DNA from 4 places in the Tessaracoccus lubricantis genome. Region 2 is predicted to be linked to each of the others. Evidence: riboswitches for the same ligand, from Rfam matches in the RefSeq annotation. Region 2 holds a riboswitch; each other region holds the start of a gene.
The links. Region 2 has a riboswitch for thiamine pyrophosphate ahead of ABEA30_RS02330 (thiamine ABC transporter substrate-binding protein). Riboswitches for the same ligand answer to the same signal wherever they lie in the genome.
Positions count from the first base shown of each region.

Region 1: linked by a shared signal. The riboswitch ahead of thiC (phosphomethylpyrimidine synthase ThiC) and the one ahead of ABEA30_RS02330 (thiamine ABC transporter substrate-binding protein) in region 2 are both predicted to bind thiamine pyrophosphate.
Region 3: linked by a shared signal. The riboswitch ahead of thiM (hydroxyethylthiazole kinase) and the one ahead of ABEA30_RS02330 (thiamine ABC transporter substrate-binding protein) in region 2 are both predicted to bind thiamine pyrophosphate.
Region 4: linked by a shared signal. The riboswitch ahead of ABEA30_RS04735 (MFS transporter) and the one ahead of ABEA30_RS02330 (thiamine ABC transporter substrate-binding protein) in region 2 are both predicted to bind thiamine pyrophosphate.

Region 1 covers NZ_BAABLV010000010.1:339-7,728, reverse strand. The annotation lists gene ABEA30_RS03235 (beta strand repeat-containing protein) at 1-1,560, shown strand, start outside; gene ABEA30_RS03230 (DUF456 domain-containing protein) at 1,624-2,115, opposite strand; gene ABEA30_RS03225 (nuclease-related domain-containing protein) at 2,241-3,146, opposite strand; gene thiC (phosphomethylpyrimidine synthase ThiC) at 3,342-5,060, opposite strand; TPP riboswitch at 5,055-5,161, opposite strand; gene ABEA30_RS03215 (hypothetical protein) at 5,261-7,312, shown strand.
Region 2 covers NZ_BAABLV010000008.1:73,091-80,480, forward strand. The annotation lists gene ABEA30_RS02310 (helix-turn-helix transcriptional regulator) at 1-404, opposite strand, end outside; gene ABEA30_RS02315 (TetR/AcrR family transcriptional regulator) at 491-1,090, opposite strand; gene ABEA30_RS02320 (ABC transporter ATP-binding protein) at 1,103-2,077, opposite strand; gene ABEA30_RS02325 (ABC transporter permease) at 2,071-3,720, opposite strand; gene ABEA30_RS02330 (thiamine ABC transporter substrate-binding protein) at 3,717-4,763, opposite strand; TPP riboswitch at 4,798-4,903, opposite strand; gene disA (DNA integrity scanning diadenylate cyclase DisA) at 4,928-5,974, opposite strand; gene ABEA30_RS02340 (ABC1 kinase family protein) at 5,998-7,390, opposite strand, start outside.
Region 3 covers NZ_BAABLV010000013.1:77,128-84,517, reverse strand. The annotation lists gene ABEA30_RS04285 (hypothetical protein) at 1-976, shown strand, start outside; gene ABEA30_RS04280 (TenA family protein) at 1,063-1,749, opposite strand; gene thiD (bifunctional hydroxymethylpyrimidine kinase/phosphomethylpyrimidine kinase) at 1,762-2,601, opposite strand; gene thiE (thiamine phosphate synthase) at 2,598-3,275, opposite strand; gene thiM (hydroxyethylthiazole kinase) at 3,275-4,075, opposite strand; TPP riboswitch at 4,066-4,161, opposite strand; gene ABEA30_RS04260 (glycine C-acetyltransferase) at 4,195-5,379, opposite strand; gene tdh (L-threonine 3-dehydrogenase) at 5,408-6,439, opposite strand; gene ABEA30_RS04250 (hypothetical protein) at 6,491-6,889, shown strand; gene ABEA30_RS04245 (VOC family protein) at 6,922-7,284, shown strand; gene ABEA30_RS04240 (DUF2277 domain-containing protein) at 7,287-7,390, shown strand, end outside.
Region 4 covers NZ_BAABLV010000016.1:35,576-42,965, reverse strand. The annotation lists gene ABEA30_RS04755 (alcohol dehydrogenase catalytic domain-containing protein) at 1-1,456, shown strand, start outside; gene ABEA30_RS04750 (RNA-binding S4 domain-containing protein) at 1,548-1,913, opposite strand; gene ABEA30_RS04745 (SDR family NAD(P)-dependent oxidoreductase) at 1,995-2,684, shown strand; gene ABEA30_RS04740 (plasmid stabilization protein) at 2,686-3,042, opposite strand; TPP riboswitch at 3,107-3,216, shown strand; gene ABEA30_RS04735 (MFS transporter) at 3,207-4,547, shown strand; gene thiM (hydroxyethylthiazole kinase) at 4,544-5,317, shown strand; gene ABEA30_RS04725 (thiamine phosphate synthase) at 5,314-5,991, shown strand; gene ABEA30_RS04720 (oxygenase MpaB family protein) at 5,942-6,826, opposite strand; gene ABEA30_RS04715 (cupin domain-containing protein) at 6,884-7,360, shown strand.

The sequences.
Region 1 (7,390 bases), on a different contig from region 2:
ACCAAGGGAATCGTCACGTTCACGCTCCCGGGCCTGACCCGGGGCAGCCACACCATCAGTGCCTCCTACACGGGCACGGGGGCCTGGACCGACAGCACCGCGGACGAGATCGTCGTCACGGCCCAGTCCGGCACCGCGGTGACGCTGTCCGCAGACGCCCTCATCCCGCTGGGCGCCGAGCTCGAGGTCACCGCCCAGGTCACCGCCGCCGACGGCCCGGTCACCGACGGCACCGTCACCTACACCGTCGACGGCGGCACCCCCGTCGCCGCGGGCACCCCGGCTGGCGACGGCACCGTCACCTTCACGGTCCCGGGCCTGACCACCGGCAACCACACCATCGCCGCCAGCTACACCGGCGCCGACGACTGGACCGACAGCGCTGCGACGCCCCTCGAGGTCGTGGTCGACGGCACCACGACCCTGAGCTTCACCCCGCCGGCCACCATCGTCGACGGCGAGCCCGTGACGCTGCGCGCCGAGGTGACGGCGCCCGCCTCCACCCCGACCGGAACCGTCACGTTCCTGGAAGGCACGCCGGCGCTGCAGACCGCCCAGGTCCTCGCCGCGTCCCCCACGGCGACGCTGTCCGGAACCGTCCTGGGCACGGTCGCCCTCGTCGACGGCGTGGCGGAACTCACCACCACGCTCCCCGCCGGCGTCCGCACCATCACGGCCGTCTACGCGCCCAGCGGCGGCTTCGGAGCCAGCTCCCAGGGCGCCCGGATCGACGTCATGCCGATCGCCGCCGCCGAGACGCCCGAGGCGATCTCGGAGGGCGACGGCGTCACGTTGTCGGCGGCGGGTTCCAGCCCGGCGGCCACCATCGGCTGGGACCTCGACGGCGACGGCGACCACACCGACGCCACGGGCGCCGTCGTCACCCTGACGTGGGCAGAGCTGGTTGCCTTCGGCATCGACGACGGCCCCGCCACCCATGAGATCGGGATCCGAGCCGAGGTCGACGGGCTCATCTCCGAGTCGACGGTCGAGTTGCGGGTCGACAATGCGGCCCCGACGCTGGCGATCGTCGACGAGCCCGTCGGGCCCTTCGTCGCCGGCAAGCCGGTCACGATCCGGGTGGGAGCCGATGACCCGTCGGCGTCGGATGCGCTCATCACCTACCGCGTCAACTGGGGCGACGGCACGCCGGTGGTCGAGGTCGTCAGCTCGGAACAGCCGGAAGTGAGCCACGTGTTCGCGGCGGCGGGTTCGTTCACCGTCACCATCACCGCCACCGACCCGGACGGCGACGAGGACACGCTGGTCCTGTCGCTCGACGTCGTCGCAGCACCCGTCAGCCCGACACCGTCCGCGCCCACCACGCAGACTCCCGGGAGCCCGACGCCGAGCACGCCGACTCCGGCCACGCCGACGCCGAGCACGCCGTCGTCGGTCAGGCCCACGACCCCGACGGTTCGGCCGGGCCTGCCGTCCACCGGTGGCGGTGACGGCCTTGCCGCGGCTTCCGGGCTGGCAGGGCTGTTGGTGCTGACCGCGGCCGCCGTCGCGGTGGCCCGCCTGCGCCGACGGGAGGAGCCCACGACGTCGCGGCACTGAGGGTGCTTGGCGTCCGGCGGACGCCCCAGCCGTGGTGCTCGGGGGTGCTGGGGTCGGCGATGGTCACCAAGCGGTGACGATGCTGATCGCCAGCACCACCACGGCCACCATGGCGCAGGCGAGTTCCACGAGGATGCCCAGCCCGAGCGCCTTGACGGTGGCCAGGCTGGTGGCCACGGCCTGGCGGAAGTCGCGCAACCGGTACCACTCCGCCAGGAGCAGGCCCAGCACGAAGCCGATCGGCAGCCCGAAGCCGGGCAGCACGAAGACGCCGACGATGCCGGCAACCACGCCGACGACGACCGGCCACTTCGGCACCTCACGCTGCTGCAGGGACCTGCCAGTCAGTAGCCAGCTGCTCACGGCGCCGATGACCAGGAGCACTGCGGCGATGCCGAACGCCACCCACCCCCAGGAGGAGCCTCCCCAGATGGCCCACACGAGCGCGCCGATGCCGATGGCCAAGCTGCCGGGAAGCACCGGCACCACGATGCCCGCGAGGCCGACGAGGGCGAGTGCGCCTGCGGCAAGGGCCGCGATCATTTCCGTGGTCACCGGTCAAGCGTAGGGCGGCACCCGGCCAGGTGCGCCGCACGGCTCAGGGGAGGCCGGCGCGGTCGAACTCCTGCGGCAGAGGTTCTGTACCGCCGCGAGGTGCTCGTCGGGGTGGTGCTGGGCGATCACCCGAGCCACGTGGTGCTGCGGCGCGCGTGCTCGAACAGTATGTCGACGGTGGGCTGGGGCAGCCGTTCCGGGAGTCGCCGCAGGTGCTTGCGGAGGCGGTTGCGGTTGATGACCGTGACGTCGTCGGGTTGGGCCTTGACGGTGAAGTCGTCGGCGTTGATGGGGACCACCATGCCGCGGACGTGGACGTCGAAGCCGGCCGCCTGCGACAGCAGCTTCGCGGCGCGTTTGGCTTCGTGGCGCGAGTTGCGGATGTGTGGCTGGCGCACGCCGTTGACCATGAACGTGTTGCCGCCCACCCACACCTTCATCCCCGCGTGGTTCTTCGAGTTGATGGAGAACACGCCGGCTGGGCCGATGAGGAGGTGATCGATGTCGGCGTCGTTGGCGCCCACCGGGATGGAGTGGAGGAACAGCCAGCGCGGGTCCTTCTCCTGGAGCTTCTGCAGTTCGGCCGCGACCAGCCGCTCGCCGATCGCACCGCGCTCCCAGGGGGAGCGCGCGTGCTTGCCGAGGAAGATGCGGCGAAGGAGGGTGGCCCGCTGACCTGCGGCGTGCGCCGCGTCGATCTGGGCTTGGAGGGAGATGCCGGGGGCGTTGTGGGCGAGGTCGATGACGGTCGGTGGGGGAGGTGCCGGCGAGGCATCCGGGTCCTTCGACCGGCCGGGGGCGGCCGGCTCGGGAGCCGGGCTCGGGCTCGGCTCACCCTCCGGGCGACTCCATGCTCCGACGGCGGCGGTCAGCTCGTCGGACAGCGCAGGCTGCCCCGGGTGGTGGGTTCCGGCCACCACGTCGAAGTAGCCCACCTGCTCAGAGTCGGCCACCCTCGTCACGTACAGGCGGTCCTTGCCGTACCGCCGCCACCGCTTGAACTCGTACTGAGCACTGCTGTCGTCCCCCATGGTGGACGAGGGTAGCCCGCGAGCCCTCTGGGTGGGGTCCAAACGGAACGCTGCAGCGCGTTCAGGCGGCTCGCCCAGGATTTCTCTTCCTCAAAAGGCACCCGGTGTGGATTATCCACACCGACCCGCCGCTGAGGAAGAGAAAAGTGCGGGCGGGCCGACCGCTGGCCAGCCCGCCCGCCCTGAGCGCCTTGATCAGGCGGTCCTCACCTCGGAGATGTCGAGGTAGACCTGCGCGCCCTTCTCCCGGAACTCCCGCGACTTCGCCGCCATGCCCGACTCCGCGTCGGCGCCGGAGCCGAAACGCGCCCTGATGTCGCTGGTGATCTTCATCGAGCAGAACTTCGGCCCACACATGGAGCAGAAGTGCGCCGTCTTCGCCGGCTCGGCAGGCAGGGTCTCGTCGTGGAACGCGATGGCGGTGTCAGGGTCCAGCGACAGCGCGAACTGGTCGTGCCACCGGAACTCGAACCGCGCCTTGCTCAACGCGTCGTCGCGCACCTGCGCACCCGGGTGGCCCTTCGCCACGTCGGCCGCGTGGGCCGCGATCTTGTACGTGATCACGCCGGTCTTCACGTCGTCGCGGTTCGGCAGCCCCAGGTGCTCCTTCGGCGTGACGTAGCAGAGCATCGCCGTGCCGTGCATGGCGATGACGGCGGCGCCGATCGCCGAGGTGATGTGGTCGTAGCCCGGCGCGATGTCGGTGACCAGCGGCCCGAGGGTGTAGAACGGCGCGCCGTGGCACCAGTCCTGCTCGAGCCGCACGTTCTCCTCCACCAGGTGCAGCGGGATGTGGCCCGGGCCCTCCACCATCACCTGCACGTCGTACGCCCACGCCCGCTCGGTCAACTCGGCGAGCGTGCGGAGCTCGGCGAACTGCGCCTCGTCGTTGGCGTCGGCGATCGAGCCGGGCCGCAGCCCGTCGCCCAGGCTGAAGGCGATGTCGTAGGCCGCGAAGATCTCGCACAGCTCGTCGAAGTGCTCGTAGAGGAACGACTCGCGGTGGTGCGCCAACATCCACCCCGCCATGATCGAGCCTCCGCGGCTGACGATGCCCGTCACGCGCTCGGCGGTCAGCGGCACGTACCGCAGGAGGACGCCGGCGTGCACGGTCATGTAGTCGACGCCCTGCTCGGCCTGCTCGATCACCGTGTCGCGGTAGACCTCCCACGTCAGGTCCTCGGCCTTGCCGTCCACCTTCTCCAACGCCTGGTACAGCGGCACGGTGCCGATGGGCACGGGGCTGTTGCGGATGATCCACTCGCGCGTGGTGTGGATGTCGTCGCCGGTGGACAGGTCCATCACGGTGTCGGCGCCCCAGCGGGTGGCCCACGTGAGCTTCTCCACCTCCTCGGCGATCGAGCTGGTCACCGCCGAGTTGCCGATGTTGGCGTTGACCTTGGTGAGGAACGCGCGCCCGATGATCATGGGCTCGCTCTCGGGGTGGTTCACGTTGGAGGGGATGATCGCGCGTCCGGCGGCCACCTCCTCGACCACCTTCTCGACGGCGACCCCCTCCCGCAGCGCCACGTAGCGCATCTCCTGGGTGATGATGCCGTTGCGCGCGTAGTGCATCTGCGTGACGCGCTTGCCGGGCAGGGCCCGGACGGGTTCGTGGCGGCGGCCGCGCCACTGCTCGGAGGCGGCACCTCGCCGGACGGCGGCGCGTCCGTCGTCGGCGAGGTCGCGGGGCCGGGCCTCGTGGGCCTCGGTGTCACCGCGGGCGTCGATCCACTCCTGACGCATGGGCGCCAGGCCTTCCACGGGATCGGCGGTGGGCCCGCAGGTGCGGTAGACGTGCACGTCGGCGTTCGGTACGCCACCCGGCGACTCCGCCAGGCTGATGGCAGTGACGGGGACGCGGACGTCCCCGTCGGAGATGGTGACGGCACGGTGCTGCGGATGGATTTCCATCGGAATCTCTCTTCCTTCGCCGGCATGACCCGGACAGGTTCGACGGTCCAAGCGGCATCAGCTTGATCTCAGCCCGTGCCCGGGCACCCGTGGGATGCCGAGAGTCAACCACAGAGCGGGGTCAGTGAGCGGGCTGTCCATATCCGCCGCGGTTGGCTGCCCCGACCCTTGATGATGGGGATGTCCGGACAGGAGGCACGATGCAGTTCCCCACAGACGCCCCCGTCGCATTGCGCGACCGGCTCGACGTCGGCCTGCTCGTCACCTACCTCCGCTCCTCGAGCCGGACGCGCCCCGTCGTGCTGCTGACCGTGGCCGACGGCGCCAACCAGCCGTTCGTGTCCGCACCGGACCTTGCCAGGGAGTTCGGCCGCGACATCGACGTCGTCACGCTCCCCTCGAAGGACCTCACGTTTGCGCTCTCGGACGCCGTGGGGAAGGAGGCCAGTGCCTTCCTCGGTGCCTGCCGCGTCTACCCGCCCGGCGACCGCTGGCAGAGCAACCCACGATCCCTCTCCCTGCACCTCGGCCGCGACGAGGCAGAGCGGCGCGCCATGCAGTCGAGGATCGCCGACGACGTCCGCCGTGCCCTCAGCGCCGCAACCCCGACGGCGACACCGGCACCGCGGGTGGCCCCGGCCGGCCCGGGCACGGTGCCCAAGCCGGGGCCGCCGTCGCCCCCAGCCGACGGGGTGCGCATCGTCGACGACCCGGCCTCGGCCGCGGCGCTCGCGGCGCACCTCACGACGCCGGCACGGAAGCGGCCCGTGGTGGTGATCACGCGGGCCTCAGGCGCCGCCGCGGCCTACGTCGACGCCGAGGAGCTGCGCGCCGACCTCGCCGGCCTGGCGGATGTCGCCGAGATCACGGGAGCCGAAGCCAGCTGGGCCTTCTCGCAGGCCGTGCCCGACCAGTGCCAGGTCTACGGCGGCGCCTCCCGCGTCTATCCCATCGGCGACGACTGGACGGCGGATCCCTACCTCTCGCCGTTGCGCTTCGCCTATGGGCCCTCCGACAAGGTGAAGGTCACCCGCCAACTCATCTCCGACGCGCTCTCGATGGCCGCCCGCGGTGGGCTGACGCTCGGCTCCGGCACCGAAGCCCCCTGCGTGGTGACGGGCGAGGTGCAGGGCGTCATCGGCGACCGCGCGCTGGTGACCATCCCGGGCGTACAGATGGGCGGCACGCTGTGGCCCGAGCTCGTCCTGCCCGACCTCGCGGCGGAGCGGCTGTTCTGCAAGGGGATGAGGGTCGTCGGCACGTTCGACCCGGAGTCGCGCCGCATCGACGTCACCGGCATGCGGCGCTCGGCCGTCGACGCGCTCTCGGGCTACCGGGACGGCGACACGGTGCTGGCCCGGGTGGTGGGTGTCGACGGCGGCGGGTGCGATGTCGAGCTGTTCCCGGGGGAGGTCCGCCGCGTGGGGGCGGAGGACATCGCGGAGGATGGCGCCACCGTCGCCGACCTCGTGGCCGCCGGCGACGTGGTGGCGCTGTGGTTCGGCGAACCCGAGGCCGGCCAGTGGCTCCTCTCGATGCTCGACGCCGCGGACCCTGCCGAGGCCGTCCCCGCGCCGTCGGTGCTCGACGGCGGCCCACCCTGGCTGGTGACCGTGGACAAGGCGGAACCAGCCGGGGACGACGAGGCGCCTGAAGGGGCCGAGGAGTCCACTGGGCTCACTCCGGAGCAGCAGCGCGAGAAGGCGCTGATCATCAAGCGGCTCAGGAGGGCGGAGAACGAGATCGAGGAGCTCACGCTTCAGCTGCAGGAGAGCAGGAAGCGGCTCCGGGCGGCACAGAAGCGGCTGAAGCGCAGGCAGGGGGCGGTCACCGCGGTCGACAGGCTCTTCGAGGGGGACGCCGACCAGCTGGACTTCGAGATCGGTGCCGCATGGGCACGGATGATCCCGCCGGCGCAGAAGCACGAACTCCGGCTGCGCCCGCATCGGTTCGGCGACCACTTCCTCGCCACGATGGCCGAGGTGGAGGGAATTGCCAGGGACAAGGTGGTTGAGGTGATCGTCCACGTGCTCACCGGGCTGGACGCGGAACTCGACTCGAGGGGCCGATACCAACTTCGCACCGGTGAGGGTGGCGACAACCCGGCCCGAACGAGGAACGGGGGAGAGGTGTGCTGGCGGGTGAGCCTCCAGGCCAACACCCCGGGAGCCAGGCGGCTGCACTACTGGACGTGCCACGACTGGACCATCGAGCTGAGCTCCATCAGGGTCCACGACGACTATCGGCCCTAGCCAAGGCCGATTGCCAACGGCGGCTCGGCCCCGCGACACGCCCGGGCGTCGTCATTGCACTACCGCGATTTTGCATCC
Region 2 (7,390 bases):
AGCGAGGCGATGAGCGCGCCCGCGAGACGGTGGGGAGAGAGGGCGATCACCATGACCGCCTCGCGCTCGGCGGCCGCCGTGACGTGGGCCTCCCGACCGGAGAGCACCTCGGCATGGTCCACCACCAGCACCTCTGGTTCCCACGTGGAGTGGCGGTCCGTCGCCAACGTGCGCCGGGCGGGGAGCCGTCGCATGGCGGTGAGCAGCCGGGCCAACCCCTGGTTGGCGTCCAGGTGGTCCAGGTCGATGAAGGAGGCCTCTGGCCGCGGCTGGGGGAGTTGGGCCAGTGACTCGGTGACGAGTGCGGCGCGGTCCGCGGCTGACCCTCCGGAGACGTTCACGACCCCGGAGTGTGCTCTCGTCACCATGGCGACGAGACGGTCGACCAACTCCTGCGAAGACATCCCCCAACAACCTTCCGCCCTGTGGCTCAGTGTGGGGCCAGTCTAGTTCCGCAATTCACTGGGGCGGCGGGGCGGCCGAAAGGAATTTACACGCCCGGGCGGCCCGAAGCGGCGTCGACGAGCGCCTGTGTCGCGGCGACCACCGCCGGGATGAGCTTCTCGGGCGGGAAGCCGCGGTCCAGTTGGACGAAGGCGGCCTGGAGGATGCCCCGGGTGAGGGCCACGTTGAGGCGGGCCAGCTCGGGATCTGGCAGCAGTGCGCGCCAGGCACCGATGAGCGAGGCGCGCAGCACGTTGTGGGCCTGGTCGGCGATGGCGGAGGTGACGCGCGAGGCCCCCGGCTGTTGCGCCATCTGCATGAGCCAGCCGTGGCCGGTGTCGGCCGCCTCTTCCAGGTTGGCCCGCACCCAGGCGACCACCCGGTCCCCGGGGTGTTCGACGCCGGCCACCGCGTCGCCGACGGCCTTGGACCACGTCGGGAGGTGTCGGGCGACGACCATGCCGCGCAGGTCGTCGATGCTGTCGACGTAGCGGTAGATGCTGTTGCGGGCGATCCCGGCGTCCTGGGTGACCTTGCCCGCGGTCAGCGGCAGGCCGGCCCGCAGCAGGGCCTCGGCGGCGTCGAGGAGTTTGACCTCGATCTGCGCCCTGTGCTCAGCGACGGACGCAGCGGCGATCTTCGGCATGGCGACATTGTGTCACGCGGGCACCACGGCGCCACCCATCAGGGTGACTCTCACCGACGTGGCGTCGAGTTTCGACGGTGAGGCCACCGTCGCCGTCTGGCCGTCGGGCAACGCCACCTTGAGCTCGACGTCGTCGAGCGTGAGCGTCTGGTCGAGGATGGGAAGTTCCACGCCGGCGGGGTCGAGCTGCAGCGAGGCCGGCCCGATGCCGAGCACCTCGCCGGTGGCGAGCCGCCCGGTCCAGCCCAGCCGGTGCGCCTCGGCCTCGACGACGAACGCCCGGTAGCCGAGGAAGGCCGCCACCTGACGGTTGTGCGGCCGCTCGCGCAGCGCCTCGGGCGCGTCGACCTGCAGGAGCCGGCCCTCGTGGAGGACGGCCACGCGATCGGCGACGGTGTAGGCCTCCTGGTGGTCGTGCGTCACGTGGACGGCGGTGGTGCCCGTCTCTCGGAGGATGCGCGCCAGGTCGTCGGCGAGTCGGCGGCGCAGGCCGGTGTCCAGCGCGGAGAGCGGTTCGTCGAGCAGGATGGCCCGTGGTGACGGGGCCAGGGAGCGCGCGAGCGCGACGCGCTGCGCCTGTCCGCCGGACAGTTCGGTGGGCTTGCGGTCGCCGTAGCCGGCGAGGCCGACGAGCTCCAGCATCTCCGCGACCCGCGCCCGCTGCTGGTCCTTGGGCAGCTTGCCGAGGCCGTAGGCGATGTTGCGGGCCACGTCCATCGTCGGGAACAGTTGGCCGTCCTGGAAGACGAGCCCGAAGTTGCGCTTGTGCACCTTCACCGGCGCCAGGTCCTCGCCGTCCCACGCGATGGCGCCTGAGGTGAGCGGCTGGAGGCCGGCGACGGCGCGCAGCAGGGTGGACTTGCCCGAGCCTGACGCGCCGAGCAGCGCCACGACCGTGCCGGGCTCCACGTGCAGGCTGACGTCGTCGACGGCGACGGTGTCGCCGTAGCGGACGGTGACGCCCCGTACTTCCAGACCGGTTACCACGCGGCGACCTCCTTCGGCCGCAGGCGTTCGGCCGCGGCCATCGTGACTCCTGCCAATCCTGCCAGCACCACCGACGCGGCCAGCGCGACGCCGTAGTTCTCGGCGCCGGGCCGGCCGAAGAGCCGGAAGATCAGCACCGGCAGCGTGGGATTGTCCGGCCGGGCGAGGAAGCTGGTGGCACCGAACTCGCCCAGGGAGGTGGCGAACGCGAAGCCGACCGCCAAGCCGAGCGCGCGGCCCAGGTGGGGCAGCTCGATGCGGCGCACCACCTGCCAGGGGGTGGAGCCGAGGGTGGCGGCCGCCTCCAGTTGCCGGGGATCGATGGCGCGCAGGGTGGGCAGCAGGGTGCGCACCACCAGCGGCAGGGCGACTACGGCCTGCGCGATCGGGATCAGCGCGATGCTCGAGCGCAGGTCCAGCGGTGGCCGGTTGAGCGTGATGAGGTAGCCGAAGCCCACCGTGACGGCAGACACCCCCAGCGGCAGCAGGAACAGCGACTCCAGCGCGGCCAGGCCCGAGCGCGCGACCCGGCGCCGGGGGCGCCGGGAGGCCACCAGCGCGACGAACAGCCCGAGGGTGACGGCGATGGCGGTGGCGGCCAGCGCGGTCACCAGGGAGGTGCGCAGCGCCTCCCACACGCTGACGCCCGCCCCGCCCTCGGCCGCCAGCTGCAGGTAGTTCACCGTCGTGAAGTCGCCCCCGCGGTGCAGTGACCGCCACGCCAAGTCTGCCAACGGCAGCCCCAAGAGCACGACGGCGACCGCGAGCGTGACGGCCAGCGCGGCGCCGTCGCGGGCAAGCGAGAGGCCCTGCTCCTCGTCGGCCGCCGCCTGGAGCTTCAGCGCGCGGGTCATCCGGGCCTGCGCGCGGCCGCTCAACCACAGCGCGGCCGACACGATCACCAGCTGGGTGATGGACAGGGCCGCGGCCGACGGGAGGTCGAGCAGTTGGGTGGTGAGGAACCAGATCTCGGTCTCGATCGTGCGGTGGCGCGTCTGGCCGAGCACCATCACGATGCCGTAGGACGAGGCGCTGAACAGGAACACCAGCGAGGCCCCCGACACGATGGCCGGGCTCAGCGCCGGCAGCGTCACGGTGCGCAGGGTCCGCAGGGGCGAGGCGCCGAGCGTGCCCGCGGCCTGGGCCAGGCGGGGGTCGAGCCGCGACCACATCGTGCCGACCGTGCGCACCACCACCGAATAGTTGAAGAAGACCATGGCAGCCAGGATCGCGGTGGGGGTACCAGCCAGGTCGAGCCCGCCGAAGATGCCGTCGGGGCGCAGCAGCGAGCCGAACGCGACGCCGACGACCACCGTCGGCAGCACGAACGGGATGGTGATCACGGCGCGCAGGGGGTCGCGCCCCGGGAAGCTGCAGCGGTACAGGAGGTAGGCGCCCGGCAGCCCCAGCAGGAGGCAGGCCGCCGTCGAGACGGCGGCCGAGCCGAGCGTGAACCCGATGGCACCCCACGTGCGGCGCGAGCCGAAGACCGTGGTGAAGCCCTCGAGCGTCCAGGAGGTGCCGTCATGGAAGCCGCGCAGCACCAGCGCGGCCGCCGGCCACGCGAAGAACACGACGAGGAAGGCGGCCGGGACGAGCGCCGCCAGCGCCCATCCCAGCCGCCAGCCGAGGGTGGATCTCACCCCATGGCCTCGGTCCAGTCACGGATCCACTCTTCGCGGTTGGCGTCGATCTCGTCAGGCGCCACCTCGACGGGGGAGGGGGCCAGCGGGGCGAACTTCGCCCATTCCTCGGGCAGGGTGGTCTCGGTCAGGGCGGGGTACATGTACATCTCGGTGGGGAATACCTCCTGCACCTCGGGGCTGAGGAGGAAGTCGATGAAGGCGCGGGCACCCTCCTCGTTCTGGGCGCCCGCCAGGACGCCGGCGTACTCCACCTGGCGGAAGCAGGTCTCCAGCAGCGCCTCCGTGGTGGACTCGTCGCCGTCGACGGTGTAGGCGGGCGACGTGGCGTAGCTGAGCACCAGCGGCCGCGGGCCGGCACCGTCGGCCCCGGAGAAGTCGGTGTAGTACGCCTCGGTCCAACCGGAGGCGACCTTGACGCCGTTGGCCTTCAGCTGGGCCCAGTAGTCGAGCCAGCCGTCGCCCTTCTCGCCGATGGTGGCGAGCAGGAACGCGAGGCCAGGCGACGAGGACGCCGGGTTGGTCACCACGAGGAGGTCCGCGTACTCCGGCTTGACCAGGTCGTCCAGCGTGGTGGGTACCGCCACGCCCTGCTCGGCGAACCACTTCTTGTCGGCGTTGATGCACACGTCGCCGAAGTCGATGGGGGTGAGGCCCTCGGCGTCGTACTGCGCGGCGTCCTCGGGCAGCTCAGGGTCGTAGTCCACGAGCACGCCCTCCTTCGCCGCGCGGGACGCGTAGGTGTTGTCGATGCCGAAGACCACGTCGCCCAGCGGCGAGTCCTTCGTCAGGACGAGCTGGTTGACCAGCGTGCCCGCGTCACCCGGCTGCACGTAGGTCACCTCCAGGCCGGAGTCCGCGGCGAACTTGGCCTTGAGCTCGTCCGGCAGGCTGAAGGACTCGTGGGTCACCACGGTCAGCGTCGACGACGAGGTGGGCGTGGTGTCCTCGGCCGAGGACTCCGTGGCCGGGGTGGCGCCGCCACAGGCGGCGAGGGCCAGCACGGCGACGCCCGCCACGGCCGATTGCGCGATGAACTTCATGTCCGCTCCTTCATCAGGAGGGCTCGGCCAACGCCGAGGAGAATTCCCAACTCCCTACGCCGGTGCTAGCCGGATCAGGTTTGAGGGTCTGCGGCCTCCCGCACTCTCAGCGCCCCGGTGGCGCTCCCCTGTGTTCGGCGTCCACCATAGCGCAGCCGCTCCGCTCAGGAACCGCCGTTCGATTCGGTGACCCGCAGCAGCGCGTCGCGGATCAGGCGGGCGCGGCGGGGCCCGATGCCGTCGATCTCCATCAGCTGCGACACCGACGCCCCGAACATCTCCTGCAGCGAGTACCGGCCGACGAGCTTGGTGACCATGGGGGCGGGGAGCCGGCCGACCCGGGACAGGAGCCGCACACCGCGGGTACCGAGGCTCTGCTCGAGGTTGGCGGTGGAGCCGAAGCCGAGGCGCTCGGCGACCAAGCCGCTGCTGAACAGTTCCTCGGGCGTGAAGTTGTGCAGCGCGAGCAGGTCGAAGTCCGACGGGTCCGCCAGGTTGTGCGCGTAGTCCTCCGTCAGCAGGTCCGCCACGCCCTCGAAGCTGCTGGCCAGTTCGGCGTGCTGCAGCGACACCAACCGGCCCTCGACGCCCAGGATGTCGACGTGGAACTGCATCTCGGTGGACAGCCGCCGGGTGAGTTCGAGCCGGTGCGCGACGTGCGTGAGGTCGCGCAGCGTGACCTGGTCGGCGATCTCCAGCTGCGAGAACTGCTCGAGCTGGTCGGTGAGGCGCGTGACCACCCGCGAGAGCGTCGCGAGCGTCTGGTTGGCGCGGCTGATCACCTGGGGCACGGTCTCGACGGGGTGGCGTCGGCCGCCCAGGAACAGCGACACGGTGCTCATCGACGCCGACACCGTCACCACCGGCACGCCGGCCGACTGGGCGGTGCGGTCCGCCGAGCGGTGCCGCGTGCCCGTCTCCGCCGTCGGCAGGTCCCCCTCGGGCACGAGGTGCACGCCCGCCGCGACGATCCGGGTGAGGTCGTTGGACAGGATGATCGCGCCGTCGAGCTTGGCCAGTTCGCGCAGGTTCTGCTCGGTGCAGTCGACGCCCAGCTGGAACCCGCCGGAGCAGACCTGCTGCACCCGCGCGTTGTTGCCGAGCACGATCAGCGCGCCCGTGCGCCCGAGCAGGATGCGGTCGAGGCCGCCGCGCAGCTGGGTGCCCGGCGCGAGCAGCCGCAGGTAGCGGCGGATGGCTGACCTTGGCACCTGATCTCCTTGTCGTCGGGACGTCAGTCTACGGGGGCGTCGTCGTCGAGTTTGCGTCGGCGGTCGTTGCGCTTCACGCGGCGGCGCGACGGGCGGTCCTCCAGGAGGATCCCCAGCACCATGACGAGCCCGCCGACGGCGGCGACGATGAAGAAGATCGCGCCCAGCGCCGGGTACCCGAACAGGCCGGGGCCGACGTCGGCGACCATCAGCAGCGCCGCCGCGACGGTGATCGCGGCGAGGACCAGCGCCGTCGAGAGGCGGTTGGCCAGTTGGTGCAGCACCATGTGGAGGCGGTCCTCGTCGATCGCCTTGACCGTGAAGGCGAGCTCGCCCTCCGCCAGCGAGTCGAGGATGCGGTTGGCGCGGCGGGGGAGGCGCTCGATGAACTGCTTGCCCTCGAGCCCGCCCAGCAGCGCCTGCGCCGCGCTGGGGGTGAACCAGGCGCGCAGGATGGTGGGGATGTTGGCGCGGATGGCCTCGATCGGCGTGAAGTCCGGGTCGAGGTGCTGGGTGGTCTGGTCGAGGTTGAGCAGCGCCTTGCCCACCAGCGTCATCTCGGCCGGGGGCCGGAGGCCGTGTTCGCCGGAGAGTCGAGCCAACTCCATCAGCACGCTGCCCGCCTGCAGCTCCGAACCCATCGAGAGGGTGGCGGAGACCAGGTGGGTGACCGAGTCACGGAAGGCGGAGGCATCGTAGTCCTCCAGCGGGTGCCCCATGCTGGCCAGCACCGTTGCTGCGCCCTCGCCGTCGGCGTCACCGATGGCCACCAGCAGCTTCACGAGTGAGGTGCGCACGCGCGACGGGAGCCGCACGACCATGCCGACGTCGAGGATGGCGATCTGGTGCTCGGGCGTCAGGAACAGGTTGCCGGGATGCGGGTCGGCGTGCAGGATGCCGTCCACCAGCATCGCCCGCAGCATGAAGTGGAACAGCGAGCCGGCCAGGCCGGGGCCGTCGACGTCGAGCAGCTCGAGCTTGCCCAGGTCGGTGATCTTCCTGCCCGGCATGAACTCGAGCGTGAGCACGTCGTCGGTGGAGTAGTCGGCGATGGGGGAGGGCACCACGATGTCGCGCTCGTCCTCGGCGAGTTCGGCGAACAGGCGCAGGTTGGCGGCCTCCTTGCGGTAGTCGAGTTCGTCGGCCATCGAACGCCGGAACTGGGCCAGCATCCGCGCGGCCCCCAGCCGCGGGCCGACGGGGGTGTTGCGGTCGACGAAGTCCGCCAGCCCGGCCAGGGAGTCGAGGTCGCTGCGGACCTTGTCACGCACGCCGGGCCGCAGCACCTTGACCACGACGTCGCGCCCCGACTTCGTCACTGCGCGGTGCACCTGTGCCAACGATGCGGCGGCCAGCGGCCGGTCGTCGAACTCGGCGAACATCGCATTGACCGGCGCGCCCAGCGACTCCTCGATG
Region 3 (7,390 bases), on a different contig from region 2:
AGGGCTGGTCACCCAGCCCTCCCAGGCAGCCGACACCACGGACGTCTACACGACTCCGGGTGGCCACATCCAGAACGGTCGCCTCTGGATCACCGACTGCGAGATGTACTCGTCGACCGTGGTGCGCTGCACCACCCAGATCTGGTCGACGCAGGTCGTCTACCGTGACGGCCGGTTCGTCAACGACACCGACTGGCACTTCAACAACCTCACCTACCTGCCGTCACCCCGCGCGAACTGGGCCGGCAACCCGCTTGCCACGACGGGCACCTTCCACAGTGCCGGGCACGACTGGCGCACCGAATGCGACACCCCCGCCACCGGCCGGGGCGCCTGCCGCTCGTACATCGAGACCAACTTCATCGCGAAGGAGGGCAACTCGTACGTACGCAAGACGGGCTTCGTGTTCAACAACCTCGTCCGCTTCTCCGGTGGCACCGTCGCCCCGGTGACCACGATCCCGGCGCACGTGCTCGACCAGAGCAAGCTCACCGTCGACGGCCTCGGCCCGCTGACGTTCGCGCCGTACACCAGCCAGGCGTACACCGACACCTACCGCAACTTCCTGCGGCTGGGTTACGTGGTGCCGTCCCCCACCGAGGATTGTGAGGCGTTCCGCAACGGGCCCGAGCTCGTGGATCGCGGCATCTCCGTGGTCGACCTGGCCGACGTCGCCGTGCGCGAGCCCGGCATCGAGACGGCCGAGGGTGCGGAGGTCGGCATGACCATCGCGCAGATCAAGGCCATCTACGGCTCCGACTTCATGCAGGTCCGCAAGCAGAACCACGGCGAGTGGCAGTACCTGGGGTCGGTCAAGGTCGGCGACCGCGAGTTGCAGTTCCGCGTCGAGGGCGAGCCCTACCCCGACGGTGGTGGCCCCCGCTACGCCCCGACCACGCCCATGAAGGACACCGATGCGGTGGTCGAGATCTCGGCGCAGGCCTACACCGAGGACGTGAGCTTCGGCGGCTGCTGAGCCCCTGAAGATATCCCTACGCCAAAGGGGGTCAGGTGTGGATAATCCACACCTGACCCCCTTCTGGCGTAGGGAAAAGTTGCGGGTCAGACGGTCCACGCCTCCTGCTGATACGACTTCGCCCAGAACTGTTCCTCGTAGTACGTGGCGTCGACGAACGCCGTCAGCATGGCCGCGCGGGTGGCGTCATCCGCAGCGGCGGCCGCCTCGTCGAGGAACACGATCGCCTGACGGGTGGCGTCCTGGAACGCCGGGTCGGCGTAGGCCGCAGCCCAGGCCCCGAACGGATGGTCCTTGACGGCGGAGGCGGTCTCGGCGAGGCGGGCGCCGACGTCGGCGTAGACCCAGTAGCAGGGCAGCACGGCGGCGACACCCACCGCGTACGGCTCGTAGGCCGTCATCGTCTGCAGCATGTTGACGTACGCGCGGGTGGTGGGGGAGGCGACGGCAGGCCTGGGCGCCCCGGCCAGCACCGGGTCTGCCATCAGCCCGGCGTGCATCTCCACCTCCGCCGCGACGGCGCCGCCGGCGCTGGTGGCCCAGAAGCCCGAGGCCTCGGGTGAGGGGGCGCGGGTGGCGAGCATGGCGAGGGCTCGGGTGTAGCCGCGCAGGTAGAAGTCGTCCTGCACGAGGTACTCGACGAATCGGTTGACGTCGAGGGTGCCGTCGGCGAGTTCGGTCAGCAGCGGCAGCGCATCGATGCGGCGGCGGATCTCGGCGGTGGCGTCCCACGCGCGCGCGCTGAACTCACCGGTCTTCCACGTGATGGTCATGTGTTCCTTCGGTCAGAGGGCGTCGACGAAATGATCGACGGGGCCATGGCCCAGGGTGGGGGTGCGCGACAGCGTCCAGCGGGAGCCGGAGTCGATGGCGCGCATCAGGTAGTCGCGGGCCTGCTCCACGGAGGGCAGCCGGACACCCGTCTGGGGGGAGTCTCCGTTGCGGGCGGCGAACGCCGCGATCGCCGACGACAGCGTGCAGCCCGTCCCGTGCGTGTGCCGCGACTCGATGCGCGGGCCGCTGAGGATGGCCACGCCCTCGGCGGTGGCGAAGGCGTCGGTGACCTGCGCGTCGGAGAGATGCCCGCCCTTGACCAGCGCGGCGCGGGCGCCGGCGGCGACCAGCGCGTTGGCCTGGGCGATCACCCCGGTGGCGTCGACGGCGGGGCCGGTGCCGAGCAGCACCGCGGCCTCCGGCACGTTGGGGGTGATGACGTCGGCCTGGCGCATCAGGCGCTCGCGCACCACGGAGATGGCGTCGTCGTGGAGGAGCTTGTCGCCCGAGGTAGCGACCATGACGGGGTCGAGGACCACCACGCCGAAGTCGGCCCGGCGCTCGTCGAGCAGGTCTGCCACCGCGCCGGCGACCTCGGCGTTGGAGAGCATGCCCAGCTTGGTGGCGGCGACGGGCAGGTCGTCGAGGACGGCCTCGACCTGCGCGCGGACGAAGGCGGGGTCCACGGGCCGGGCATCGCGCACGCCCTGCGTGTTCTGCACGGTGAGCCCCGCGAGCGCGGCCGCGCCGTAGACGCCGAGCGCGTGGAAGGTCTTCAGGTCGGCCTGGATGCCGGCGCCCCCCGACGGGTCCGAGCCTGCGATGCTGAGGGCGATCCTTGGCGTGGTCATCTGGTCCTCCAGAGGGACATGAGTTGCTTCGCGGCGGCCAACGGGTCTGGCGCCGACATGATGGCCGACACCACGCAGATGCCGTCGACGCCGGTGTCGATGACCCACCGGGCGTTGACGGGGTTGATGCCGCCGATGGCGACCGTCCTGGCGCGGCCCGCCGTCTCGCGCACGATCTGCTCGGCACCCTGAAGCTCGAGCGGCGCCTCGGTGTCGGTCTTGGTGGTGGTGTTCCAGATGGGCGACAGGCCGAGGACGTCGGCGGTCTGGTCGCGCAGCTCGGCGCGCAGTTGTTCGGTGTTGGAGATCGACAGGCCGATCATGAGGTCCTGGCCGAGCCGCCGTCGGGCCTCGTGGATGTCGCCGTCCGCCTGCCCCATGTGGAAGTGGAGCCCCAGGTCTTCAGCGATGTCGAGGCGGTCGTTGACGAACACGGCGGCGCGGTGGCCGGTGGCGTCGAACACCCGCTGTGTGGCGTCCACCACCGACTGCGTCAGCTTGAGGAAGTCCACCTCCGACATGTGCTTGTCGCGCACCTGCACGACGCCGGCTCCGCCCAGCACGGCCTGCTCGACGATGCGCGGGACGCGGTCTGGCCCTCCGGCCAGTTCGGTGTCGGTGACGACGTACAGCCGCCAGTCGACCTGCTTGGCGTGCTTCTTGTGGGCCTGCATCAGTCCTCCTCGACGGTGACGAGCTCCTCGACCTCGGCCGGCGTCAGCGTGTGCAGGGCATCGAGCCAGAGCGTGCGGAAGGTGGCGGGGGCGGTGGCGCCGCGTGCGGCGACGAGCCCGGCGGCGCCGAACAGTGCGTGGGCGGCGACCACGGCGTCGTGCCGGTCCGCCTCCGACTCCGCGACGGCGAGGCAGGCCGCGACGGTGGCGCCCAGCGCGCAACCGGTGCCGATCACCAGCGGCATCAGCTCGTGGCCGCCGGTCACGCGCGTGACGCGGCCGTCGGAGACGACGACATCCGTGGGGCCGGAGATGGCGACGACGGCGCCGGTGTCGGCGCACAGCTGGCGGGCGGTGTCGACGGCGGCGTCCACCTCGTCGGTGGCGTCGACGCCGCGACCCCCGGCGGAGGTGCCCGCGAGCCCGAGCACCTCGGACGCATTGGCGCGGATGGCGGCGGGGCGGTGGACGAGCAGGTCTCGGGCGAGCTGGGTGCGCACGGGCAGGCCGCCGACGGCGACGGGGTCGAGCACCCACGGCTTGCCGGCCGCAGCCGCGGCGGGTGCCGCGAGGCGCATGCCGGCGTGCTGCTCCGCCGAGCCGTTGCCCACGTTGATCAGCAGGGCCGACGCGATCCCGGCGAAGATCTCCGCCTCCTCGGGCAGGTCGATCATGGCCGGCGCGGCGCCGACGGCCAGCAGCACGTTGGCGGTGATCTCCGGCACGACGGTGTTGGTCATGCAGTGCACCAGCGGCGTGGTGGCGCGGACACCGGTGAGGGTCTCGGCAATACGGGTCATGGGTTGCTCCCTTCGCTAGCACGACCTAGATCAGGTGGTACGGGTGTGCTCTCAGCCCCGACGACGGGGCACCCCGGCTTCGCCGTCGACCCTACCAGTGTCCTCCGACGGACCCTGACTCAGGCCACCGCCGCCCGAGCCTCGACGAACGCCGTCACCGCGGCGTCGAGGTCCTCGCGCGTGAGCGCCGCCGACAGCTGCGTCCTGATGCGCGCCTTGCCGCGCGGCACCACCGGGAACGAGAACGCCCGCACGTAGACGCCGCGGGCGAGGATCTCGTCGGCCATCCGGGCGGCCAGCGCGGCGTCGCCGATCATCACGGGCACGATGGGGTGGTCCGACTCCGGCACCTCGAAGCCCTCCTCCACGATGCGACGGCGGAAGTGGGCGGTGTTGTCGCGCAGCCGGTCCAGCAGCTCGGGCCGCGACTCGATGAGGTCGAGCACCGCGATGGCCGAGGCCGTGATGGCGGGCGCCAGGGAGTTGCTGAACAGGTACGGCCGCGACTTCTGCCGCAGCAGTTCGACGATGGGCTGGCGCGCGCACGTGAACCCACCGGACGCGCCGCCCAGGGCCTTGCCGAGCGTGCCGGTGAGGATGTCGACGCGGTCGGTGACGCCGAACAGTTCGGGGGTGCCGGCCCCGGTGGGGCCGACGAAGCCGACGGCGTGCGAGTCGTCGACCATGACCAGCGCGCCGTACTCGTCGGCGAGCGTGCAGATGTCGTCGAGGGGCGCCACGTAGCCGTCCATGGAGAACACGCCGTCGGTGGCGATCACGCGGTGCCGGGCGCCCTTGGCGGCCTCGAGTTGCGCGCGCAGGTCGTCGAGGTCGCGGTTGCGGTAACGCAGGCGCTGCGACTTCGTCAGGCGCACGCCGTCGATGATCGACGCGTGGTTGAGCTCGTCGGAGATGATCGCGTCGTCGGGCCCGAAGATGGTCTCGAACAGGCCGGTGTTCGCGTCGAAGCACGACGAGTAGAGGATGGTGTCGAACCCGTCGGCGCCCTTGCGGAGGAAGCCGGTGAGCTTGGCCTCGAGGTCCTGGTGCTGCGTCTGGGTGCCGCAGATGAAGCGCACCGAGGCCAGGCCGAATCCCCAGCGGTCGAGGGCGTCCTTGGCGGCGGCGATGAGCTCGGGGGAGTCGGCGAGGCCGAGGTAGTTGTTGGCGCACAGGTTGATCACGTCGCCGTCGAGGGTGCCGACGTGCGCGGCCTGCGCCGTCGTGAGCGGGGCCTCGTTCTTGTAGAGCCCCTCGTCGCGGAGCTCTTGCAGCTGGCTGCGGATGTCGTCGAGGAAGGTCATGGCTGCTCCTGTGGTTGGGGGGTGGGCGTCAGAAGTGGTCCCAGGTCAGGATCACCTTGCCGGACTTGCCGTCGGAGGCGACTGCGAACGCCTCGGCGAAAGACTCCGCCGGGAAGCGGTGCGTGATCACGCCGGAGATGTCCAACCCCGACCTGATCAGGGCGTTCATGGCGTACCAGGTCTCGAAGATCTCGCGCCCGGTCACGCCTTGGATGGTGAGCATGTTGAAGATGATGGTGGCGAAGTCGACGGTGAGCTCCTTCGTCGGCGACCCCAGCAGCGCGATGCGCCCACCGTGCGTCATGTTGTCGATCATCGAGCGCAGCGCCACGCCCGAGCCCGACATCTCCAGCCCGATGTCGAAGCCCTCCACCATGCCGAAGCGCTCGTAGACGTCCTCGAGTCGTTCGCGGCCGGTGTTGACGGTCGACGAGATGCCCAGCGAGCGCGCCAGCTCGAGGCGCTCGTCGGACAGGTCCGTGATGACGACGTTGCGGGCGCCCTGGAACCTGGCCACCAGCGCCGCCATGATGCCGATCGGCCCTGCGCCGGTGACCAGCACGTCCTCCGCGAGGGCGGGGAACTGCAGCGCGGCGTGGACGGCGTTGCCGAACGGGTCGAAGATCGCCGCGACGTCGGGGTCCATCCCGGCGGGATGCACCCACACGTTGCGGGCGGGCATGACGAAGTACTCACAGAACACGCCGTCGACGTGGTAGCCGATGCCCTTGAAGTTGCGGCACAGGTGCCGCTTGCCGGCCAGGCAGGCGCGGCAGCGGCCGCACACGTAGTGCCCCTCGCCGGAGACGAACTGCCCCACCTCCAGGTTGGTGACCGACGAGCCGAGCGCCACGATGTCGCCGCAGAACTCGTGCCCGATGATGCGCGGCGCCTGCACGTTCTTCTCGGCCCAGCCGTCCCACCGGTCGATGTGCACGTCGGTGCCGCAGATGCCGGTGCGCCGGATCCTGATCAGCACGTCGTTGGGGCCGGGCTCGGGGGTGGGCACGTCAATGAGCTCCAGGCCGGGGCCGGCGGAGGTCTTCACCAGGGCACGCATGGATCCCATCGTGGCATGCCCGGTCGGGCTGGGTGCAGGTACCCTGCTGCAATGGCCCTCGACGTGTCCCGCGCCACCGCGACGCAGCGTGTGATGCTCGGTGTCGCGTTCGGCTACCTGTGCACCTTCGTGCCGGCGCTCCTGGGGTTCTTCGCCGCCGCCCAGGTGCCGTGTGAGGGCCTCCTGTGCTGGTTCGAGTCGGCGTTCGTCGGCAGCTGCATCGGCCTGGGGCTCGGGATCATCGTGGCGGCCTTCGTGGGCCGACGGCTGGGCCTGCGCTGGTGGTTCGGCCCCGTCCTGCTGGTGCTCTTCGCCCTCTCCCTCGGCCTGCCCTTCATGGTGGCGGGCGCCGGCTGGGAGGCCGTCCTGCTCGGGCTCCTGGCCCCGGTCCTCGCGGCCCTCAGTGCCCGCCCTCCCAAGGGGCTGGACCGTGCCGGAGACGCAGCCTAGGCTGGCATCACCCGAGAGCGAAGGAGCCTCCCATGGCCCACGGCGACATCACCCACCTCGAGATCCCCGTCAGCGACATGAGGCGTTCGGCCGAGTTCTACACCGCCCTCTTCGGCTGGGAGATCAACGAATACCCCGGTTTCGAGGGCTACCCCATGTGGCAGGCCCCGAACAAGGTCAGCGGCGGCGCCCTCACCCCGCGCGACGAGGCCTTCACGCAGCCGCGCGCCACCGTCGAGGTCGACTCCATCGAGGAGACCCTGACCCGGGTCCAGAGCAGCGGCGGCATCGTGGTGGTGAAGAAGACCGAGATCACGCCCACCAGCTGGTTCGCGGTCTTCGAGGACCCCGACGGCAATTCGGTCGGCCTCTACGAGGGTTCGATGGAGGGCTGAGCATGTGCCGCAACATCCGCCCGCTGAACAACTTCGAGCCGCCCGCCACGCAGGACGAGGTGCACGCGGCAGCGCTGCAGTTCGTGCGCAAGGTCTCCGGCGCCAC
Region 4 (7,390 bases), on a different contig from region 2:
CCACGCGTTCGACTCCCACCCGCGCAAGGCCGAGGTGGTCAGCGGCATCGACCTCGACGCCCTGCCCGAGATCCCGTCGTACCATCCCGGCTCCGCGCCGGTCGTGCCGGGCCACGAGCCCGTCGGCCGCATCGTCAAGGTGGGCAGCGAGGTCACGCACTTCCAGGTGGGTGACCGCGTCCTCGTGCAGGCCGACTGGAAGCACCTGCGCACGGCCAAGTCGAACGGTGCGTTCGGCTACAACTTCGACGGCGCCCTGCAGGAGTACGCGCTGATCGACGAACGGTGCGTGGTGGCCCCCAACGGCGAGGAGTTCCTGATCCACGTCTCCGACGGCCCCAGCGCCGCCGCGGTGGGCCTCATCGAGCCCTGGGCCACCGTCGAGGGCTCCTACGCCTGGGCCGAGCGCAACCACCTCAAGGACGGCGGCCGCCTGCTGGTGGTGGCCGACGGTGAACCCACCGGGCTGGACGCGCTCACGTGGGCGCACGCGCCGGCGGAGACCGTGCGGGTCACCGCAGCCGAGGTCGCCTCGCTCGAGGGCCAGTTCTTCGACGACATCATCTACTACGGCGCCGACCCCGAGGTCATCGAGGCCACCGCGCCCCTGCTCGGCACCCGCGCCACGTACTGCCTCGTGCTCGGCGGCGCGACGATCGGCCGCAAGGTGGCCCTCGACATCGGCCGCGTGCACTACGACTTCATCCGCTTCGTCGGCACCACCGGCGACGACCCGGCCGACGGCTACGCCTGGGTGCCGGCCAACGGCGAGCTGCGCGACGGCGACAACGTCGCGATCGTCGGCGCCGCCGGCCCCATGGGCATGATGCACACCATCCGCGCCGTCACCTCCGGCATCGACGGGATCCGCGTCACCGGCACCGACCTCAGCGACGAGCGGCTCACCCACCTCGCCCGCACCGTCGACCCCATCGCGGCCGAGCGCAGCGTGCCCATCACCTACGTCAACACCGGCGAGGAGCAGTTGCAGCCCGGCTTCACGCACGTCTCGTGCATGGTGCCGGTGCCGGCGCTGGTCAGCCAGGCCGTCGACCTCGCCGGGGAGGGCGCGATCCTCAACGCGTTCGCCGGCATCCCCGCCGGCACGCTGGGCGAGTTCGACCTGCAGGGCATCGTCGAGCGCCGCATCTTCATGCTGGGCACCTCGGGCTCCGACGTCTCGGACATGCGCACGGTCCTGCGCAAGATCGAGGAAGGCATCATCGACACGCACATCAGCCTGGACGCCGTCACCGGCATGGCCGGGTTCCAGGATGCGATCGACTCTGTGATGAACCGCACCAGCGGCGGCAAGATCATGGTCTTCCCGATGCTGCACGACCTGGGGCTGACGCGGCTGGTGGACATGCCCGAGAAGCTGCCGCACGTGGCGGCCAAGCTGAACAACGGCGTGTGGACGAAGGAGGCCGAGCAGGCGCTGCTGGCCGGCGAGTGACGGGCCCTTCGACCAGCCGCAGGCGGCTGGCTCAGGGAACGCGGGGCGCTTCGAACAGTCGCAGGCGGCTGGCTCAGGGAACGCAGCCCCGTCAGTGGCCGCGGAGCCGCTCGATCGCCCGGCGGTCACGCTTCGTCGGGCGGCCGGCGCCGCGGTCCCGCACCGCCACCTTCCCCGCCATCTCGGGGATGGGTGGCGGCCGCTCGGGCGTGCGGTCGATGTAGGCCGCCTGCGCCAGCGGCGCACCCACCCGCTTGGCGAGCGTGGCGTCAACCACCTCGAGGATCTTCTCCTCCTGGTCCTTGCGCACCCGGATCACCTGCCCGGCCACCACGTGCTGCGACGCCTTGGGCAGCAGGTCATTGACCCTGACGTGGCCACCGCGCACCGCCGTCGTGGCGAGCGAGCGTGTCTTGTACACGCGCACCGCCCACAGCCAGGCGTCCAGTCGGGTCATGCGCAGAATCCTAACGCGCACCACAACGGGTGTCGGCGGCGCCGAGTACCGTAAGCCGCGTCACCTGACGAAAGGATCCCCATGTCCAAGAAGGCCATCGTCACCGGCCACAGCAAGGGCCTCGGCGCCGCGATCGCCGCGCAGTTGGAGGCCGACGGCTGGGTCGTGCTGGGCGTCTCGCGCTCGGCGGGTGAACGGGTGGACCTCGGGCAGCCGTCGGCGCTCACCGAATGGATCAGCTCGGGCGCGTTGGCGGCCTTCCTGGCGGACGCCTCAGACGTCATCCTCGTCAACAACGCCGGGGCGGTCTCGCCCATCGGCTTCGTCGGCACGCTCGACCCCGCCCAGATCGAACAGTGCGTCACCATCAACGTCACGGCGCCCCTCATCCTCACCGACGCCGTCGTGCGGCTGCGCCGTGAGGGCACCCCGCTGCGCGTCGTCCACGTGAGCAGCGGCGCCGCCCGCGCCGCGCACAGCACGTGGAGCACCTACTGCGCCTCCAAGGCCGCCGTCGACATGCACGCCTTGACGTTGGCCGAGGAGGGCCTCGACGGCGTGCGCGTCGCCTCGATCGCGCCCGGGGTGGTGGATACCGACATGCAGGAACACATCCGCGCGACGGATTTCCCGGCGCGTGACCGGTTCCGGGCGATGAAGGACAAGGGCCGCCTGAGCACGCCGGAGGACGCCGCGGCCAAGATCCTGGCGCTGGTCAACCGCGCAGACTTCGGCCAGAAGGTGCTGGCAGACGTCCGCGACGCCGGCTGAGCTACTTGGCGTCGACGGCCTTCTGCAGCTCGGCCTTGTTCATCTTCGAGCGGCCCTCGATGTTCTTGCGCTTGGCCTCCTCGTAGAGCTGGTCCCGGGTGCGGCCGCCCGGGCCCTTGTGTGAGCGCAGGCCACCGCGTCGGCCCGACGAGATGTCCTCCCTGGACAGCTTGCTCGACTCCTTGGCCTCGCCTGCCCTGGCGCGTTCCTTGTTGACGGTGCGGGCGGCGATCTCCTCGGCCGTGTCCTCACTCTCGCCACGCTTCTCGAGGCCTTCCTTGATGTGCTCGTACTGGCGCTCGCGCTTGTCACTCCATGCCCTGGGCGTCATGTCGACCTCCTGCTCGGGTCCCTCCACGCTACGACGGAGTCTCACTCCCGGCTACCTCCTTTGGCACCGTCGCTTCGTGGGCTAAGGTGCTGGCCATCCACACGGGTGCCCTCGGCAGGGGGCTGAGATGGGGCTGATGCCGCCCGGACCGTCCGAACCTGTCCGGGTCATGCCGGCGAAGGAAGTTAGTGATGACGCACACCATTGCCACCCCCCTCACCCACCCGGCCGCGGCGCTGCCGCCCGAGGGCCGCGCAGCCCTCCGCGGCGGCGTCCTCGGCAACTACGTCGACCAGCTCCACATCTTCCTGCCGCTCGTGGCGCTGGTGCCGGCGCTCCCCGTGCTGGCAGGTCCACACGCCGCGGCCACCACCGGCGCCATCGTGGTCATGGCCATGCTGCTGGGCCGCCCCATCGGCGGCATGGTGTTCGGCCAGATCGCCGACCGCCTGGGCCGCACCACCACCACGAAGGTGGCCATCGCCGGCACCGCCGCCTGCACCCTGGGCATCGCCGCGGTGCCCACGCACGAGGTGATCGGCGGCGCGGCCATCCTGATCGTGATCGCGCTGCGCTTCCTCGGCGGCGTGTTCATCGCCGGCGAGTACTCCGCTGCCATCCCCCTGGCGATGGAGTGGTCCAGGCCGCGGCGCCGGGGGCTCTACTCAGGCCTGATCATGTCGATGGCGCCATGGGCGCAGGCCACCATCGCCTTCACCACCGGCGTCCTGCTGGTGGCACTGGGCCCCGACGCCTACGCCGCATGGGGCTGGCGCGCGTCGTTCGCCGCCGGCGGCCTCGCCTCCGTCGCGATGCTGATGTACTACGGCGTCCACGTCACCGACGCCCCCGTGTTCCACCGCAACCGCTCCACGCGGCGCAGGCTCGGCCTCGTCGAGGTGCTCAGCGGCACCCACGCCCGCTCGTTCTGGCAGATGTTCGGCCTCATGAGCGGCCTGTGGTTCCTCACCAACACCACCGTCATCATGCTCACCCCCCGGTTGGGCACCGACGTGGGCCTGGACGCCACCAGCGTCAGCGTCGTGATGGGCTGCGCCGCCGTCGGGCAGGCCATCGTGATGGGCGTCACCGGGCACCTGTCGACGCTGCTCGGGCGTCGCCGGTTCTTCATCATCTGGGGCGTGGTGGCCGCGGTGTCGGCGCCGCTGCTGTGGCTGGCCATCATGAGCGGCCCCGCCGTGTGGCTGGTCGCGGCGTGCGCCGTCGCGCTCCAGGTGCTGACGGTCACCGCGTACGGCCCGATCGGCGCCTACCTGTCGGAGCGCTTCCCCACCGCCGTGCGCGCCACCGGCTACGGCACCGCCTACAGCCTGTCGATCGTCATCCCTGCGCTGTACCCGTTCTACCTGCCCACCCTCGAGGGCTGGCTCGGCCGCGACACCGCCGTGCTCGCCCTCATGGTGCTGGGCGGCACGCTGGTGGCGGTGTGCGGCGCGCTCGGCCCGGCGCTGCGGCCGGCGGACATCGACGACGACCTCGAGGCCGTGTCCTCGCGTCAGGGGCGGCCATGATCGCCGACGTGATCGCGGCGGTGCGCGAGCGGGCGCCGCTGGTGCACTGCCTGAGCGCGGCGGTGTCGCTCAACTTCGTCGCCGACGCGGTCCTGGCCGCCGGCGCACGGCCGATGATGACCGAGACGCTCGAGGAGGCCCCCGTCATGGTTCAGGCCGCCGACGCGCTGCTCGTCAACCTCGGCACGCTCTCCACAGATGGCGCAGCGGGCATCCCGGCGACGGCGGCGCGGGCTCGCGAGCTGGGCACGCCCTGGGTGTTGGACCCCACGGCGGTGGGGCTCGCCCCCGTCCGCACCCCACTGGCCCGCCACCTCCTGACGCACCGGCCCGCCGTGATCCGCGGCAACGCCTCGGAGATCCTCAACCTCGCCGGGGCCGGGACGGGCGGGCGCGGCGCCGACACCGTCCACGTCCCGGAACAGGCCGCCCACTCGGCCCACCTGCTGGCCCTGGCCACGCACGCGGTCGTCGCGGTCTCCGGGGCCCGCGACCTCATCACCGACGGTGAGCGCAGCGTCGCGGTGACGGCCGGGCACCCGCTGCTCACGCGGGTCACCGGCACCGGCTGCACGCTGGGCGCGCTCACCGCGGCCTGCGCCGCCGTCGCGGACCCGTTCGAGGCGGCGCACGCGGCGACGGCGTGGCTGTGCGTCGCCGCAGAGGACGCGGCTGGCGCGGCAGCCGGGCCCGGCTCGTTCAAGGTGGCGCTGCTGGACGCGCTGGCCGCCGTCGACCCCCACGCCGTCGAGGAGAGGGCCCTGGCATGATCGACCTGCGCTGTTACGTGGTCACCACCGGCCACGGGCCGGACGTGGTGGCCAAGGTGGCCGCGGCGGCAGGCGCCGGGGCCGGCGTCGTCCAGGTGCGCGAGAAGTTCCTGCCGGCGCGCGAGCTGCTGCGCCTGACGCTGGAGGTGGGCCGCGCGGTGCACCGGGCCAACCCGGCGTCGAGGGTGGTGGTCAACGACCGGGCGGACGTCGCGTTCGCCGCGATGCAGGAGTCGCCGTGGGTGCACGGCGTGCACCTGGGGCAGGACGACCTGCCGCCCGCCGCGGCGCGTGCGCTGCTGGGGCCGGACGCCGTCATCGGCCTGACCACCGGGACGCTGGCAATGGTGCGGGCCGCGGACGAGCTGGCCGGAGTCGTCGACTACCTCGGTTCGGGCCCCTTCCGCCGCACCCCCACGAAGGACTCCGGCCGCCAGCCGGTGGGCCTCGAGGGATACCCGCCGATGGTGGCCGCCACCCGGCTGCCCATCGTCGCGATCGGCGACGTGCAGCCGGCGGACGCCGAGGCACTGGCGGGCACCGGGGTGGCAGGAGTCGCCGTGGTGCGGGCGGTGATGGGCGCCGAAGACCCGGCGGCCGTCGTCGGGGAGATCCTCCGGGGCTTCACGCGCGGGGCGGCGCGCCCAGGCGGTCGCGGCGACTCTCGGGCGTGAGCGCCCAGCGCACGATCGCCGTCGAGAACCGCCCCAGCGGGCGGCCCACCAGCACGTCGAACCAGCGGCCCGACGGCAGCTTCAGCTCGCGGCGGGCCCATGCGGGCAGCGTCGCGATGGCGCCGGCGGCCAGCATCCAGTAGCCCGGCCGCGCGGGCCAGGGCACGGGCGGGGTCCTGAGCAGGAAGTCGACGGTGTCGAGCGCGGCTGCGGACGCGCGCAGCTCGGGCCGGAACCCCTCGATGGCGGCCAGCAGCTCCGCCTCCGTGCGGGGCAGGTCCACGGCGCCGAGCATCTCGCCGACGGGGGCGGCCTGCGCCACGTACTCGTCGGTCTCCTCCGGCGTGAGGCGGCGGTCGCCGTAGTGCTGGAAGGCCGCCAGGAAGCTCTGCGTCTCGGCGATGTGCACCCATGCCAGGAGGTGGGGGTCGGAGGCGCGGTAGGGCGTGCCGTCATCGGTCTTGCCGCGCACGCGTTCGTGCACGGCCCGGATGCGGTCGATGAGCGCCTCCGCGGACGGGATGGGTCCGTAGGTGGTCATGGCAATGAACTCGGAGGTGCGTTGCAGGCGGCCCCACGGATCCGACCGGTACCCGGAGTGCCCGGCCACGCCGGCCATCGCCGCCGGATGCAGCGCCTGCACAAGGAGGGCGCGGATGCCGCCGACGTACATCGCCGCGTCGCCGTTGACGTGCCAGATGACGTCGTCGGGGGTGTGCCAGCGCTGGCCCTCGGCGCCCCAGATCAGCTTGGCCTTCGCGTCGGCGTCCTCGCCCGCCACGCGCGAGCGCAGGGTGCGGCCCAGCAACGAGCGCAAGCGGGCGAGCGGCTTCATGCTTCCCAGACTACGTGGGCGGCCCGGACGGCTAGTCTGACGTGGGTAGGAGGAAACATGAAGATCACCGACAACGGGCCCAAGCCCAACACGTTCGACATCGAGACCGCCACCCGCGAGAACACCAACTACCGCACCGTCGCCTGGTCCGGGAAGTACTTCCAGGTCACGCTCATGTCCATCCCGGTGGGCGAGTCCATCGGGCTGGAGATGCACCCCGAGACGGACCAGTTCCTCCGCATCGACGCCGGCAAGGGCAAGTGCGTCATGGGGCCCAGCAAGGACAACCTCGACTACGAGCAGGAGGTCGAGGACGGCTGGTCCATCCAGGTGCCGTGCGGCACGTGGCACGACGTGATCAACACCGGCGAGGAGCCCCTTCAGCTGTACGTCGTCTACGCCCCCACGCACCACTCGAAGGGCAAGGTGCACGAGACCGCCGCCATGGCGGAGGCCGACGAGGAGGCCGGTGGCGACGAGCCGCCGAGCTTCAGCCACCAGCCCGCGCCGAACGCCGAGGACCAGTCCGCCTAGGCACCCTCACACCAAGCCACGCTGGTGGCC